Linked DNA regions of Bremerella alba. The protein of the gene in region 3 interacts with the protein of the main gene of each other region in a pairwise test. Links are inferred from orthologs where the notes say so. Each region holds a gene or a part of one and is shown on either strand. Other genes may lie near its edges.

Region 1 (3,715 bases), on a different replicon or contig from region 3:
AGTTGGGCTCAATCACCGGAGCGAGATCGTCGTCGTCGCTCTTGGGGCGAACGACTTGGGTTGTGCTCAAGCATTTCGGGCAGCGGAGCGTCTGGCCGATCAGACGCTCTTCGGCATTGATACCGACACCGCAGCAAGGACAGGTAATGCGAATCATACTCGCGAATTTCTCGGTAATGGAAAGAAACAAACCCTGCGATTGGCCAGAAGCAAGGTTTCCTATTACCGATCATTCCCCAAGCAGAGGAAAAACGCAAGGATTTCCATCGGCTGAGTTTGTGGTACAGGCAGTGAAGACTACTCGGCGTATTCTTTCACAATGACGCAGGCATTGTGGCCGCCGAAGCCAAAGCTATTGCTCATCGCGTAGCTAACCTTGCGGTTTTTAGCTTCGTTAGGCGTGTAGTCGAGATCGCAGGCCGGGTCTGGCTTTTCCAGGTTGATGGTCGGCGGGATAATACCTTCCTGGATGACCTTCAAGCAAGTAATCGCCTCGATGCCGCCACTGGCACCTAGCGAATGCCCCAGCGAACTCTTGGTGCTGGAGACGGCCAGTTTGTAGGCATGGTCGCCGTAGACGGTCTTGATGGCAGTCGTCTCGGCTTTGTCGCCTGGAGGCGTGCTGGTGCCGTGAGCATTTATGTAATCAATTTTCTCAGGCGACAGTTGGGCGTCGTTCAGTGCGTTTTGCATTGCTCGGGCCGCCCCGCGACCTTCTGGGTCAGGCGAGGTGATATGGCCTCCGTCGCCGCTGCACCCAAAGCCAACGATTTCGCCCAGGATGTTCGCGCCGCGGGCCTTGGCGTGCTCGAGTTCTTCCAAGACGAGAACGCCGGCACCTTCGGCCATGACGAAACCGTCACGATCGAGATCGAACGGGCGGCTCGCCTTTTGGGGATCGTCGTTGCGGAAGGAAAGGGCCTTCATGTTGGAGAAGGCGCTGATCCCCATAGGCGTGATACCAGCTTCGGTACCACCAGAAATCATGACGTCCGCTTCATCGTATTGAATCGCTTTGAGGGCATCGCCCAGGGCATTGGTGGCACTGGCACATGCTGTTGCGACGGTGTAGTTGGGGCCTCGCATTCCATAGCGGATCGAGATGTTCCCGCCGGCAGCGTTAAGCATCAGGCGCGGAATGGTCATCGGCGAGACGCGATCGGCGCCCTTGGTCAGGAGCTTCTCGGTTTGCTCTTCAATGGTGGCAATGCCGCCCACGCCAGAACCGAGGATCACGCCGCAGCGGTAAGAATCCTCTTGTGAGAAATCGAGGCCTGATTGATTGACGGCGTCGATTCCCGCGACCATTCCAAACTGAGAGAAACGGTCTAGACGTTTTTGTTCCTTCGAGTCGATGTACTCGTCCGGTGCCCAGTCATGCACGTCGGCGGCAAACTTTACCTTGAATCGGGAATGATCCAGGATCTTAATTTCGTGGACGCCGCTCTCCCCTGCAATCAACTTGGACCAAAACTGATCTAGTTGGCAGCTAAGGGAGGAGACAATCCCCATTCCGGTAACGACAACGCGACGCTTCATGATTTTATGAACGCTAGGAGTACAAGCAGGAAGGAAGAATTCGGCCGACTAGGAGTTCTTGGCTTCTTCCAGATAATCGATCGCTTGACCGACGGTCTCGATCTTATCGGCGGAATCTTCTGGAATGTCGATATCAAATTCTTCTTCCAGTTCCATGACCAACTCGACCATGTCCAGCGAGTCGGCTCCCAGATCGTTCACGAATGAACTGTCGCGGGAAACTTTTTCTTTATCAACACCTAGTTGGCTAGCAACAATCTCTATTACACGCTCTTCTACCGACACGACGTGTCCTCCGTTTTGGGCAAGAGACCGAAAGCTCGGTCTTCTATGGTGACTTAAGTTGGTTTTTTATGAAGTTTCAAGCTCAACAAGATAGATGACCCAAGTAAAACGGGTCAAGGTGGAGACCACCTTATCCATCTTAATTTTCAGGAAACACGCTCTTAGAAAAAATCGAGGGTCTAAGTCAATGTCACTAAGGCGTTTCCAATTCATGCTAGCCAGTCATGCCGCCGTCGACCGTCAGAACCTGACCGGTAACGTAGGCTGCGTGATCGCTGGCCAGGAAAAGAACCGCATCGGCGATCTCTTCTGGCTTGCCCATCCGCTTGGCTGGTATGCGTTTTTTGACTTCGTCTTCGACCGCAGGGCCTAACGCTTTGGTCATGTCCGATTCGATAAAGCCTGGGCAGATGGCGTTGATGGTGACCTTGCGACCAGCCAATTCGCGGCTCAAGCTGCGAGTAAAGCCAATCATACCCGCTTTTGATGCCGAGTAGTTCGTCTGGCCAGGGTTACCCATGATGCCGGAGACGCTACTGATGTTGATAATGCGACCGAAACGTGCTCGCATCATGAACTTCGACGCAGCTCGGCTAAATAGGAACATGCCTCGCAGGTTTGTGTTGATGACGGTATCCCATTCTTCGTCGGTCATGCGAGGAAGCAAGTTGTCGCGGGTAACGCCGGCGTTATTTACCAGAATATCAATCTTTTCCCAGTCTTCGGCGACCTTGTCGATCATCTGCTCGACGCTCTCTCGCGACGTCACGTCGCACGGGAACGCTTCGGCCTCGCCGCCGGCTTCCTTGATCGCTGTGACCGTCTCGGCCAGCTTGTCGGCACTGCGGGCAACACAGGCGACCTTAGCGCCGCGTTTGCCCAGGCCAATGGCGATTTGCTGACCAATCCCTTGCGAGGCGCCAGTCACGATGGCGATCTTGCCAGTTAGGTCAACGGGAAGTGCGTTTCGATCAGCGTCGCTCATGGGGGAATTGCCTAATCTGTTTGATTCAAAAGAGTTAGTGGTCGCTAAGAGGCTCAGGCTTCTACGCTGGTGAATGCAATTTTGCGATTGATCCGCTTCATCAGGCCGCGAAGCACTTTGCCAGCACCGATTTCGTAAAACTCGTCGAAGCCTTGATCGAGTAGGTGTCGCATCGACTGTTCCCAGCGAACTTGGGAGCAGACCTGTTGTTGTAGAAGCGAGCGAATTTCTTCCACGTTGTCGTGCGGCTGAGCGTCGACGTTGGAAATAACCGGGAGTTTTGGGCTTTTGAGTGTGACATTTGTCAGCGCGGCGGTCAGCTTGTCGACCGCTGGTCGCATGATTTCCGTGTGGAATGCACCGGCCACTGGCAAAGGAATAACCTTCATCGCCCCGCTCTTCTCGGCCACTTCGGCGGCTCGTTCGCAGGCATCGTTGGTGCCAGAAACGACTATATTGCCGGGGCAAAGCAGATTGGCGATCTGTAGAATTCCGTCCCCGCGGGCCTCGTCGCAGATTTTCTCGATGGCGTCTTGCTCGAGACCTAGAATGCTGACCATGCCGCTGGGGGTGGCGTCGGAGGCAGCTTGCATCGCTTCTCCGCGTATCTGGACGACCTTCAGGGCGTCTTCAAACTCCATGACTCCAGCGAAGACCATGGCCGTGTATTCGCCCAGGCTCAACCCTGCGGTGGCCTCTGCGGAAAGCAGTACGTCCGGGGATTGATCGCGTAGTTGCGCCAATGCCGCAATGCTGGTGACAAAGAGTGCCGGCTGGCTATGAACCGTCGAGTCGAGCTTTTCGCTGGGGCCTTCGAAGCAAATCGAAGCCAGGTCGTAGCCCAGAATCTCGTTGGCTTGGTCGAAGTACGCTTTCGCGGCCGGCAGCGAATCGTAAAGGGATTTC
Region 2 (5,156 bases), on a different replicon or contig from region 3:
ATCGAGCGGAGCGTAACTGACGGTGTGTTCGGCGTACTTGGTCTTCGCCAAGTCGTGGCCGGCCTTGGTGGTGGTGGTGATATGAAAGGTGACGTCGGGATAGGTCTGCTGTAGCTCTCTTATGAGGGGGGCAAGCAGGTTGACTTCCCCCACGCTAACCGCGTGCAGCCAAAGATGCTGAGATGCTCCCTCTGGCCGGCGAGGAACGCGTCCGAGGAACTTTTCGGCGAAGCCTTCGCGGTATTTTCCCTTGGTCGCCGCGGCCCACAATAGGTAGGGAGAAAGGGCCGTGATCAGCGCTAAGTAGACGAAATTGAGTAGCCAAGTGAACATGGGATCCGTCCCGGAGTTACTATGAGCGGCCAGCTTCCTCGCGCCGCGTAGGACGCGAGAAAAGCTTGTGGGTCTAGTTCGCTTGTTCCTGCTTCATGCAGCAGGACTTGTACTTCTTGCCACTGCCGCAAGGGCACGGATCGTTACGGCGGATCTTTTCGCCGACGTTACGAATTGGTGCGGTGACCTCGGTGTCTCCCTGCGAGTTGTTAATGGCTTCTTCCTGCTGGCGAGCCATTTCGGTCATGCTGGAAGCAGAGTCGTGGCGAGCTTCCGATTCCTTCCAGGTCGAGCTGACGAACTCTTCGTTCAGGTTCTCGATCTTGTAAACCAAGTCGGTCACGCGTTCGCCAACGCTGCGCCACATTTGCTCGAAGAGACGCATCCCTTCGCGTTTGAATTCGACTTTGGAGTCAACCTGAGCGTAGCCGACAAAGCTGACCGCGCTGCGGAGGTGGTCCATCGCCAGGAGGTGGTCTTTCCAGGCATTATCGATCAGTTCCAGCAAGACGCTGCGTTCCATGCGGGTCATTTCCGGGCGATAACGCTCGTAGACTTCACGGATCAGTCGAGATTCCAGTTGGGCTTTGTCGAACTGCTCTAACTCCGCCTCGGGAATTTCAGTTTCGATGTTCTGCTGGATCCAGGCATTGAGCGATCCCATCTGGCCGTTGCCGCCGCTGATAACCGAGAGGGTTTGGCTATCGGAGTTGTCCGCGTAAAGCTGTTCGACCTTTTCGTGGACGACTTTCATCTTTTCGAGGGCAATCTTCTTGTGCTTTTCGCTCAGCGGGACCAGCATTCGCTGGATATCTTCTCGCTGCTTGCTCTTAAATTCCTCTGTGTTCAGTGGTGTTTCAAAGCGGTTGGCGGCCCATTCCAAGAGGCCATCGCGGTTCAAGCGAGCGTGGCCACCGCTCTTGTCACTGAAGCGATACAGACCGGTAAGGACCGGGTACTCGGCTTCCTTCTGGTCGTAGACTTTGATCGCATTTTCATGGACCAGGTCGATCACCGTCTTCGCTGGTTTTTCTTGCAGCTTCTCGACATCGACATTGAAGCCGAACTTGTATTTGCACCAATGGTTCAGCGTGTTGAGGCCAAACTCTTTGTCGAGGAACTTTTCACCTTCGCTGAGGTCGACCTTCTCAATCGATTCGCGGGCCTTGGTGATCAGGAATTCGTCGACCTGATCGCGGCCGACTTTTCGCAGATCACGATCATTCAGATTCAACTTCCACATGCCGTTGGCGAAGCGGGCCATCGCGCCCCAGTTCCATTCGCTTTCGTCTTCGCTATCGGGCAGATTTTCGTCGATCGAAGCCATAATGTTCGATGCGGCGGCTCTCTCGGCCATGTCTTTGGCATACATTTCTGCCGAGGGGAAATCCAGACCGCGGAGATCGCGCGTGTTCAATTCGCACGATAGTTCGCTGCCGGCCCATTTGGCAAACGTTTCGATGCCAAAGTCTTTTTCCAGGAACATCCGCACGTGGTAGTCGATCTGCTCACTGACCATGTCCATGATCAGATCGCGGCTGTCGCCACCTTCTAGAATTTGCTGGCGGAAGCCGTAAACTCGTTTTCGCTGCTCGTCCATGACTTCGTCGTATTCGAGCAGATTCTTACGGGCCTCGAAGTTTTGTTCTTCTCGTTTCTTTTGGGCACCTTCGATGCGACGCATGATCATCTTGCTTTCGATCGCGTCGCCTGGCTGGGGCCTCATGGCCGCTGGCATCCGTTGGATGAAGTTACGAGCCCAGTCTCCGAAGTAGATTCGCATCAGGTCGTCTTCGAGCGATAGAAAGAATCGCGAGCTACCTGGGTCACCTTGTCGACCACAGCGACCACGCAGCTGAAGGTCGATACGGCGGGACTCGTGCCGCTCGGTACCGATCACGTGCAGGCCGCCCAGTTCCTTAACCTTCTTGCCCATCACCTTCATTTGCTCACGCTGCTGGATCTCTTCAACCAACTGCTCCCACTCTTCCTGTGGGACATCCAGCCGCGTTTGGTACTTGTGTTGAAGCTGAGCCCAGGCCATCGTCTCGGGGTTGCCCCCCATGATAATGTCGGTACCGCGACCGGCCATGTTGGTAGCGATGGTGACCGCACCGATGCGGCCTGCCTGGGCGACAATATCGGCTTCGCGCTTGTGCTGCTTGGCGTTCAATAGATCGTGCTTGATACCGCGTTTGTCGAGCAATCGCGATAGGCGTTCGCTCTTTTCGATGCTGACGGTACCAACCAGGACGGGGCGGCCTTTGTACTGTATGGCTTTGATCTTGGCGCGTTCGATCTTGGTGGGCTGTTTTTGCCCCTTGGGGTGGATTTCAATCGAATCCTCATGTTCTTTGAGGATTTCACCCCATAGTTCGTCCCCGTTCTTAAAGGTGACGACGTCCCACTTGATGGTCCGTTCGATCTCGTCGGCGACCGCTTCGTACTTCTCGTTTTCGGTCATGAAGATCACGTCGGTGTACATGATTCGCTGCATGGCCCGGTTGGTGGGAATGGCGATCACATCCAGCTCGTAGATCTTCCACAATTCGCCTGCCTCGGTCATGGCCGTACCGGTCATCCCAGACAGCTTGTCGAATAGCTTGAAGAAGTTTTGCAGCGTGACTGTCGCCAAGGTCTGGGTCTCTTCCTTGATCTTGACCCCTTCCTTCGCTTCGACAGCCTGGTGCATGCCGTCGCTCCACTGACGGCCTTCCATTTTACGGCCGGTGTGAACATCGATGATCACGATCTTGCCGTCTTCCACCACATAGTCGACGTCTAACTGGTACAGGTAATGGGCACGCAGAGAGTTGTCGATCAAGTGCGGCCATTCCATGTTGCCGGAAGTGTAGAAACTTTCGACACCGGCCAAGCGTTCCGCTTCCCGCACACCATCTTCAGTCAGGTTGGTCGTGCGGTCTTTTTCGTTGACGACGAAGTGCTGTTCTTTCTTCAGCGTTCGGGCGATTCGGTCCGCGTCGCCGTACTTGTCTTTACTTACATTGGCAGGGCCACTGATGATCAGCGGAGTCCGGGCTTCGTCGATCAGAATATTGTCGACTTCGTCAATGATCGCGTAGTTGAGACGGCCTTGCGACTGTTGATAATCCTTCGGGAAACGCTCGTCTCCGCGTGCGGCAGGGCGCATGTTGTCGCGAAGGTAATCAAAGCCAAATTCGTTGTTGGTTCCGTAGGTGATGTCGCAGCTATAGGCCTGTTGGCGTTCGCGGACAGACATGTCGTTTTGAATCGCATTGACGGTCAGGCCGAGTCCTCGATAGAGCGGAGCCATCCATTCCATGTCACGACGGGCGAGGTAATCGTTCACCGTAATGACGTAGACCCCTTTGCCTTCGATAGCATTCAGGTAAGCGGGCAGCGTAGCTACGAGGGTTTTACCTTCACCGGTGACCATTTCCGCGACGTTCCCGCGGTGCAAGACAATACCCCCGATCAGCTGGACGTCGTAATGCCGCATGCCGAGAAAGCGTTTGCCGGCTTCACGACCCACAGCAAACGCCTCGACTAAGATGTCGTCCAGCGTTTCGCCAGAGGCCAGTCGTTGCTTAAAGAGACGGGTTTGGTCGCGAAGTTCGTCGTCGGTGATCGCTTCGTACTTCGGTTCCAGCTCGTTGATTGCGTCAACGAGGCCCTGCATCTTTTTGATATAGCGGGCGTTAGACGAACCGAACATCGACGTGATCAGTCGTTCAAAGCCGCTTAAAAGACCGCCACAAAAGAGGCTGATCTTTTCCCAAATCTGTTCCAGTTTCTCCATCGCTGAATATCACCTGGGGTAGGGGCGTATCAAAAGCACTAGTTGCGGCGAAACAATACCTTATTTGTAGACACCGCCACAACTTAAGCGTGCGCGCAAACCCTTCCCATCTCGTAGATTATAGGGATTACTCAAGGGGGTCAACCGCGCTTGAGCATGCACCGATCGCCAGTTTTGCTATCAAGGTATTCGATATTAAGACCGTTTCCCTTGCCCAGCTAGCGTAGATTCTGTGAAGATTCTCACGATGTCGTCGCTAGTCGGCTGGCAAGTTAGGTCGGAGTGGGCCCTAAGTCAGCGCCCTTGCCACGCTTCAGCCTGTTAGAAGCATTTTCCTACTAAGAGGTTACGAGCGAATTGCTGGTGATCGGCTGAAGGGGTTGCATCGGCTGCCGCCATTTGCGATTCTCAGGCCAGGAACAGATACCCGAAAGAGCAAGAATGAGCCAGTCCCCCCCGTCTAAGCCAGTCAAGAAGAATATCGTCACGCGAGACATTCGCGGACGACTTCTCTTTCTGGGAACAGGTACCTCGATGGGGGTGCCGGTGGTGGGCTGCGGCTGCGATGTCTGCCAAAGCACCAATCCTAAGAATAAGCGAACGCGGTGCAGCGTTATCTTCGGCTTGCCGGAGGGAAATCTGCTGATCGACACGCCACCAGACTTACGGACACAGCTATTGGCCAACGGAATCGGCATCGTCCATGCCGTCGCGTTTACGCACAGTCATGCCGATCACTTGTTCGGGCTCGACGACGTTCGGCTGTTTCAATTCTATCTCGGCCAAGCGGTGCCCATCTACTGCGAGCCCAACGTCGACGCCAAGATCCGCAGGGTGTACGACTACGCTTTCAGTACCGAGGCTCAAACCCACATCGGTTCGCGGCCAGCTCTCGACATGCAAGAGATTGGGTTAGATCCGTTCGAGGTGCTTGGGGCGAAGGTCACTCCAATCCGCTTGCAGCACGGGCCCCGCTTTGAAGTCTTGGGCTTTCGCGTTGGCAACGTCGCTTACTGTACCGACGTGAATCACATTCCCGACG
Region 3 (3,897 bases):
GGGAAGCAATGGGGCCGCTTACCCCTTCGGAGTATTCCAGGGAATTGCCCCGATTGCGATCGTCGCCGCGAACATTGTCCACGTAAATTTCCGCACCGCGTGCGGTCGAGTTCAGAAGAATCAAAGCTAGGGCGAATGCGAAAAAACGCATGGATGTCCACTCAATCGATGTAATCGTCAAAACCGGTGTAGATTTACACGCCCCATCATGCCGTGCTTGTCGTGTGATTTCCACAGGGAAACCGCACTTAAAACCAAAAACGCATCCCCGAGACAAATCCATCCAACTCAATCCCCTCTAAGTTGGTGTACTGATACCCCGCGAACACTTCGGCCCGTTTCCATTGTGCGCCTAGGGTCGAGCGAATCCGAAACAGATCCGCCGATCCCACTTTGCCAAGGTCCATCTCGGTCGACCATATCCATGGCTTGCCGAGATAAACGTCGTAGCCTGTTGTGAAATTGATTCCGAACTCGGAACCATTTCGATCTTCCAGTAAGTTCGTTCCCAGCCCGAAACGAAACTGGCTGTGATATCCTTGCGGCGCTCTGAACGTAAAGTTCAAATCGCCGAGTGTCAGTTGATCTGTTCCGCCGGAGGGGATGTTCTCGAAGTACTCGTCCCACTGGATGTCGATGCCCCAGCGACTGGTTCCCTCGACAAGCAGTTTGGTACCGACTCGCGATAGGTCGCTGAAGTCCGTGCCATACTCAACCGATCCACGAATCGATGTCGTCTTACCAATGCTGACCCACTCGTCTCCCATCAGCATGTATCCGAACTCGTGCTGATAGGGGTAATCCGAAAAATACCCCGGCGGGCCATAAATCGTGTACGTGATTTCCTGCCCCGACTCGTTCACGCCGCGGACCGTTCGCTTGTCGGGAACCATCGCATCGACGGTGGCGATCGTCCCATAAAACAGCAGGATCCCCAGGAGTTCACCTGCGGCCGATTCGACGTCATCATCGCAGTCGTCGTGATGATGGCGGGCTCGGCGTTTAGGTTCTTCGTTACGGGGCGGATCGGGATCGTCGGTCCGGCTTTCGCTGGCTGCCGACGAAAGTAACCCCTCGGCCTGGACGCGTCTGGCAAGCAGCGGCAGGGCCACGATCGCTACGATCAGGCTGAGAGCCAGCGTTTTTACCATGCGAAAAGTCCTCGGCCAGTGGGGTCGCGCATGCCCTACCTGATGACGCGCAGCCACCTGGTAGGATCCCGAGCGGGGAAACATTACGAAGCGCCGTTCGCTGGGTCAAGGTGAGTTCCCCGGCGGTAGCCGCTTGCCCTGGTAGCATCGCTGGCAGTTCTCAGTACGATGGGTGGGATTCTGATCCCTTTTTCCCCTACGTATAGCTTCATGGCCCGCATTCTTTTGACCTCGGGACCGACCCGACAATACATCGATCCTGTTCGTTACCTGACCAACGCTTCTAGCGGCCGGATGGGATGTAGCTTAGCCGAAGCCGCCGTGGCTGCCGGGCACGAGGTGGTCATTGTTTCTGGCCCGGTTTCGATTACCTATCCCAGCCAGGCAACGGTCCACTGGGTAGATACCACCGACGAAATGTTGACCGTCGCCCAGCAGCAGTTCGAACACTGCGACGGACTGATCGGCGTGGCCGCTCCGTGCGACTACCGGCCCGAGTTCGTGCAGGGACAAAAGATCGCGAAAACGGGACAACCGCTCGTCTTGCAGCTGATTGAAACGCCAGACGTTGTGGCGACGCTCGGGGCCGATAAGAAAGATCGCTGGGTGGTTGGATTTGCCTTAGAGACCGAGGATCGCCGGTTCCGGGCCCTTACCAAGCTCGAAAAGAAGAGCTGCGACCTGATGATCTTGAATGGGCCTGAGGCGATGAACAGCGAAGAAAACCACGTCGAGGTTCTGGCCAAAGATGGCAGCGTGGTCGCCACATTGCAGGGGAGCAAGCCGGATGTCGCCTCGCAGATCATGCAAATCGTGGGCGAGCGGCTAATCCAGGCGTAGCACATCGGGAATGCGTGTCGGTTTTCCTTCCCGCGTAATACATGCCAGAAGTGTCTTGCCTTCGACGACGAGGTTATCTTCGCAGCGAATCTCGTAAGCCAGCTCGATCCGGGCTCCCTTCGCTTTCACTGCTTTTACCGTGACGTGCAGCAAGTCGTCGAACTCGGCAGGCAAGTGATAGCGGCACTCGACGTCGCGGACCACGAGCAACAAGCCGTCGGCTTCCATGCGTTTGTAATTAAATCCGCCGGCTCGCAACATTTCGGTCCGTGCCAGCTCGAAATAGGTGATGTAATTGGCGTGGTGAACGCGGCCTTGGGCGTCCGTTTCCTGGTAACGGACGCGGACTTCTGCGGTGTATTCAGATAGCATAGGGAAAGGTTTTCTGGGACGATCTAGGCGAAAAGGCCCGGTTTATACTCCCCACTTGTTGGGGCAAAGATTGACCGAACCCTAAGCCTATTTTATAGTTGCGTTTATTAACTGCCAATTTCGTTTTAGCATGATTGGGGCACTATGAGTACGGGAGCCGGCTCCGGTACCAGTTACAGCACCATGCGAGGTCGCGACTATCCCTCGCTTCGCCAGTTCACCGTCTTTTTGGAAAACCGCGTCGGGCAATTGCTTGAGATTGTGCGCCGCTTTGAAGGGAGCAACGTACGGATTGTTGCTCTTTCCATTAACGACGCGACCGAATGCTGTTTTGTTCGTTTCCTGCTCAGCGACCCCGAAGGGGGACGCGAGATCCTGGAGCGAGCTGGTTTGGCGCTGATCGAGTCTGACCTGATCGGGGTCGAATTGCCTGCCCAAAAGCAGCCCCTACTTCGGGTTTGCACGGCGCTGCTGCAATCGGAAGTGAATATCGTGCAGGCCTATCCGCTGCTCTACACGCCGAATAATCGGGCTGCGGTCGCATTGATGGTCGATAACGCCGATATTGCGATGGATACGCTGCTTTCACGCAACTTCAAGGTCCTGACTGAGGATGATTTGAAGTTCGATGATTAGACTTGGTCTGCGAAAAAACCGTTAAAATCGTGCTATCAGGTCCGAGAACTGCTCTTCTCGATGGCGAACCTTCTGACGGGGTGCCATCGATACGGCTTTGTCCGATAGAATTTGACTGCAAGTTCACACGGAAGTTATCCGAACCCCTCACTCGCCATCGGGCACTGGCAGCCGCATGATTCACGTTCGTGATCTCGTCAAGTCGTACGACGATTTCCAACTCGGTAAGTTTACGGCAGTGGATCATGTCAGCTTCTTTGCGATGCCTGGCGAGATTTTCGGTCTGCTAGGCCCTAACGGAGCCGGTAAGACGACGGCGCTTCGCATTCTGAGTACGGTTCTCGAGCCCACCTCCGGTACGGTAAAAATCGCCGGGTACGATGTCACGACTGAGCCCGCTTTGGTGCGACATAAAATCGGCTTCATGTCTGCCAACACGGCAGTGTACGACCGGATGACGGCCTGGGAGATGGTGGAATACTTCGGCAAGCTATACGGCATGCCGGACCACGAATTGCACGACCGGATGGAAGAGCTGTTCCATCGTCTGGGTATGCGCGAGATTCGTGATGTGCTAGGCGCGAAGATGTCGACCGGCATGAAGCAAAAGGTTTCGATTGCCCGGGCGCTTGTGCATGATCCGCCGGTTTTGATTTTCGACGAACCGACACTGGGGCTTGATGTTTTCGTGGCGCGTGCTTTGGTTCAGCTGATTTCGGAGCTTCGCGACCAAGGCAAGTGCATCATCTTTTCGTCGCATATCATGCGGGAAGTCGAGAAACTGTGCGACAAGGTTGCCATCATGAACCGGGGAAAGATCCTCGCCGAAGGCACCATCGATCAGCTACGCGTTCAGTATGACCAACCTGATCTGGAAGAATTGTTCTTTCATCTGATT

Evidence for each region. Proteins that work in one complex are often made in the same cells at the same time.
Region 1: the proteins of HOV93_RS25055 (region 3) and acpP interact in binary tests that used the Escherichia coli proteins (3 or more experiments, as listed by UniProt). The link is inferred for Bremerella alba from one-to-one orthologs.
Region 2: the proteins of HOV93_RS25055 (region 3) and secA interact in binary tests that used the Escherichia coli proteins (3 or more experiments, as listed by UniProt). The link is inferred for Bremerella alba from one-to-one orthologs.

The regions. Positions count from the first base shown.
Region 1 is NZ_JABRWO010000008.1:154,365-158,079, forward strand. Bases 207-3,012 are described here. They hold acpP (acyl carrier protein), read right to left. Parts: upstream 1,825-3,012; coding sequence 1,588-1,824; downstream 207-1,587. Other genes in these bases: fabF (beta-ketoacyl-ACP synthase II), read right to left, coding at 298-1,539; fabG (3-oxoacyl-[acyl-carrier-protein] reductase), read right to left, coding at 2,039-2,809; fabD (ACP S-malonyltransferase), read right to left, coding at 2,863-3,012. In the rest of the region: HOV93_RS14855 (hypothetical protein), read right to left, coding at 1-157; more of fabD, read right to left, coding at 3,013-3,715. UniProt on the Escherichia coli protein: Carrier of the growing fatty acid chain in fatty acid biosynthesis.
Region 2 is NZ_JABRWO010000010.1:169,686-174,841, forward strand. Bases 207-4,453 are described here. They hold secA (preprotein translocase subunit SecA), read right to left. Parts: upstream 4,115-4,453; coding sequence 407-4,114; downstream 207-406. Other genes in these bases: HOV93_RS17920 (3-deoxy-D-manno-octulosonic acid transferase), read right to left, coding at 207-333. Outside these bases: more of HOV93_RS17920, read right to left, coding at 1-206; HOV93_RS17930 (MBL fold metallo-hydrolase), read left to right, coding at 4,649-5,156. UniProt on the Escherichia coli protein: Required for protein export, interacts with the SecYEG preprotein conducting channel.
Region 3 is NZ_JABRWO010000023.1:23,534-27,430, forward strand. What follows is about bases 671-3,658. They hold HOV93_RS25055 (acyl-CoA thioesterase), read right to left. Parts: upstream 2,364-3,658; coding sequence 1,977-2,363; downstream 671-1,976. Other genes in these bases: HOV93_RS25045 (hypothetical protein), read right to left, coding at 671-1,151; HOV93_RS25050 (phosphopantothenoylcysteine decarboxylase domain-containing protein), read left to right, coding at 1,362-1,991; HOV93_RS25060 (acetolactate synthase), read left to right, coding at 2,508-2,999; HOV93_RS25065 (ABC transporter ATP-binding protein), read left to right, coding at 3,175-3,658. Also shown: HOV93_RS25040 (right-handed parallel beta-helix repeat-containing protein), read right to left, coding at 1-151; more of HOV93_RS25045, read right to left, coding at 249-670; more of HOV93_RS25065, read left to right, coding at 3,659-3,897.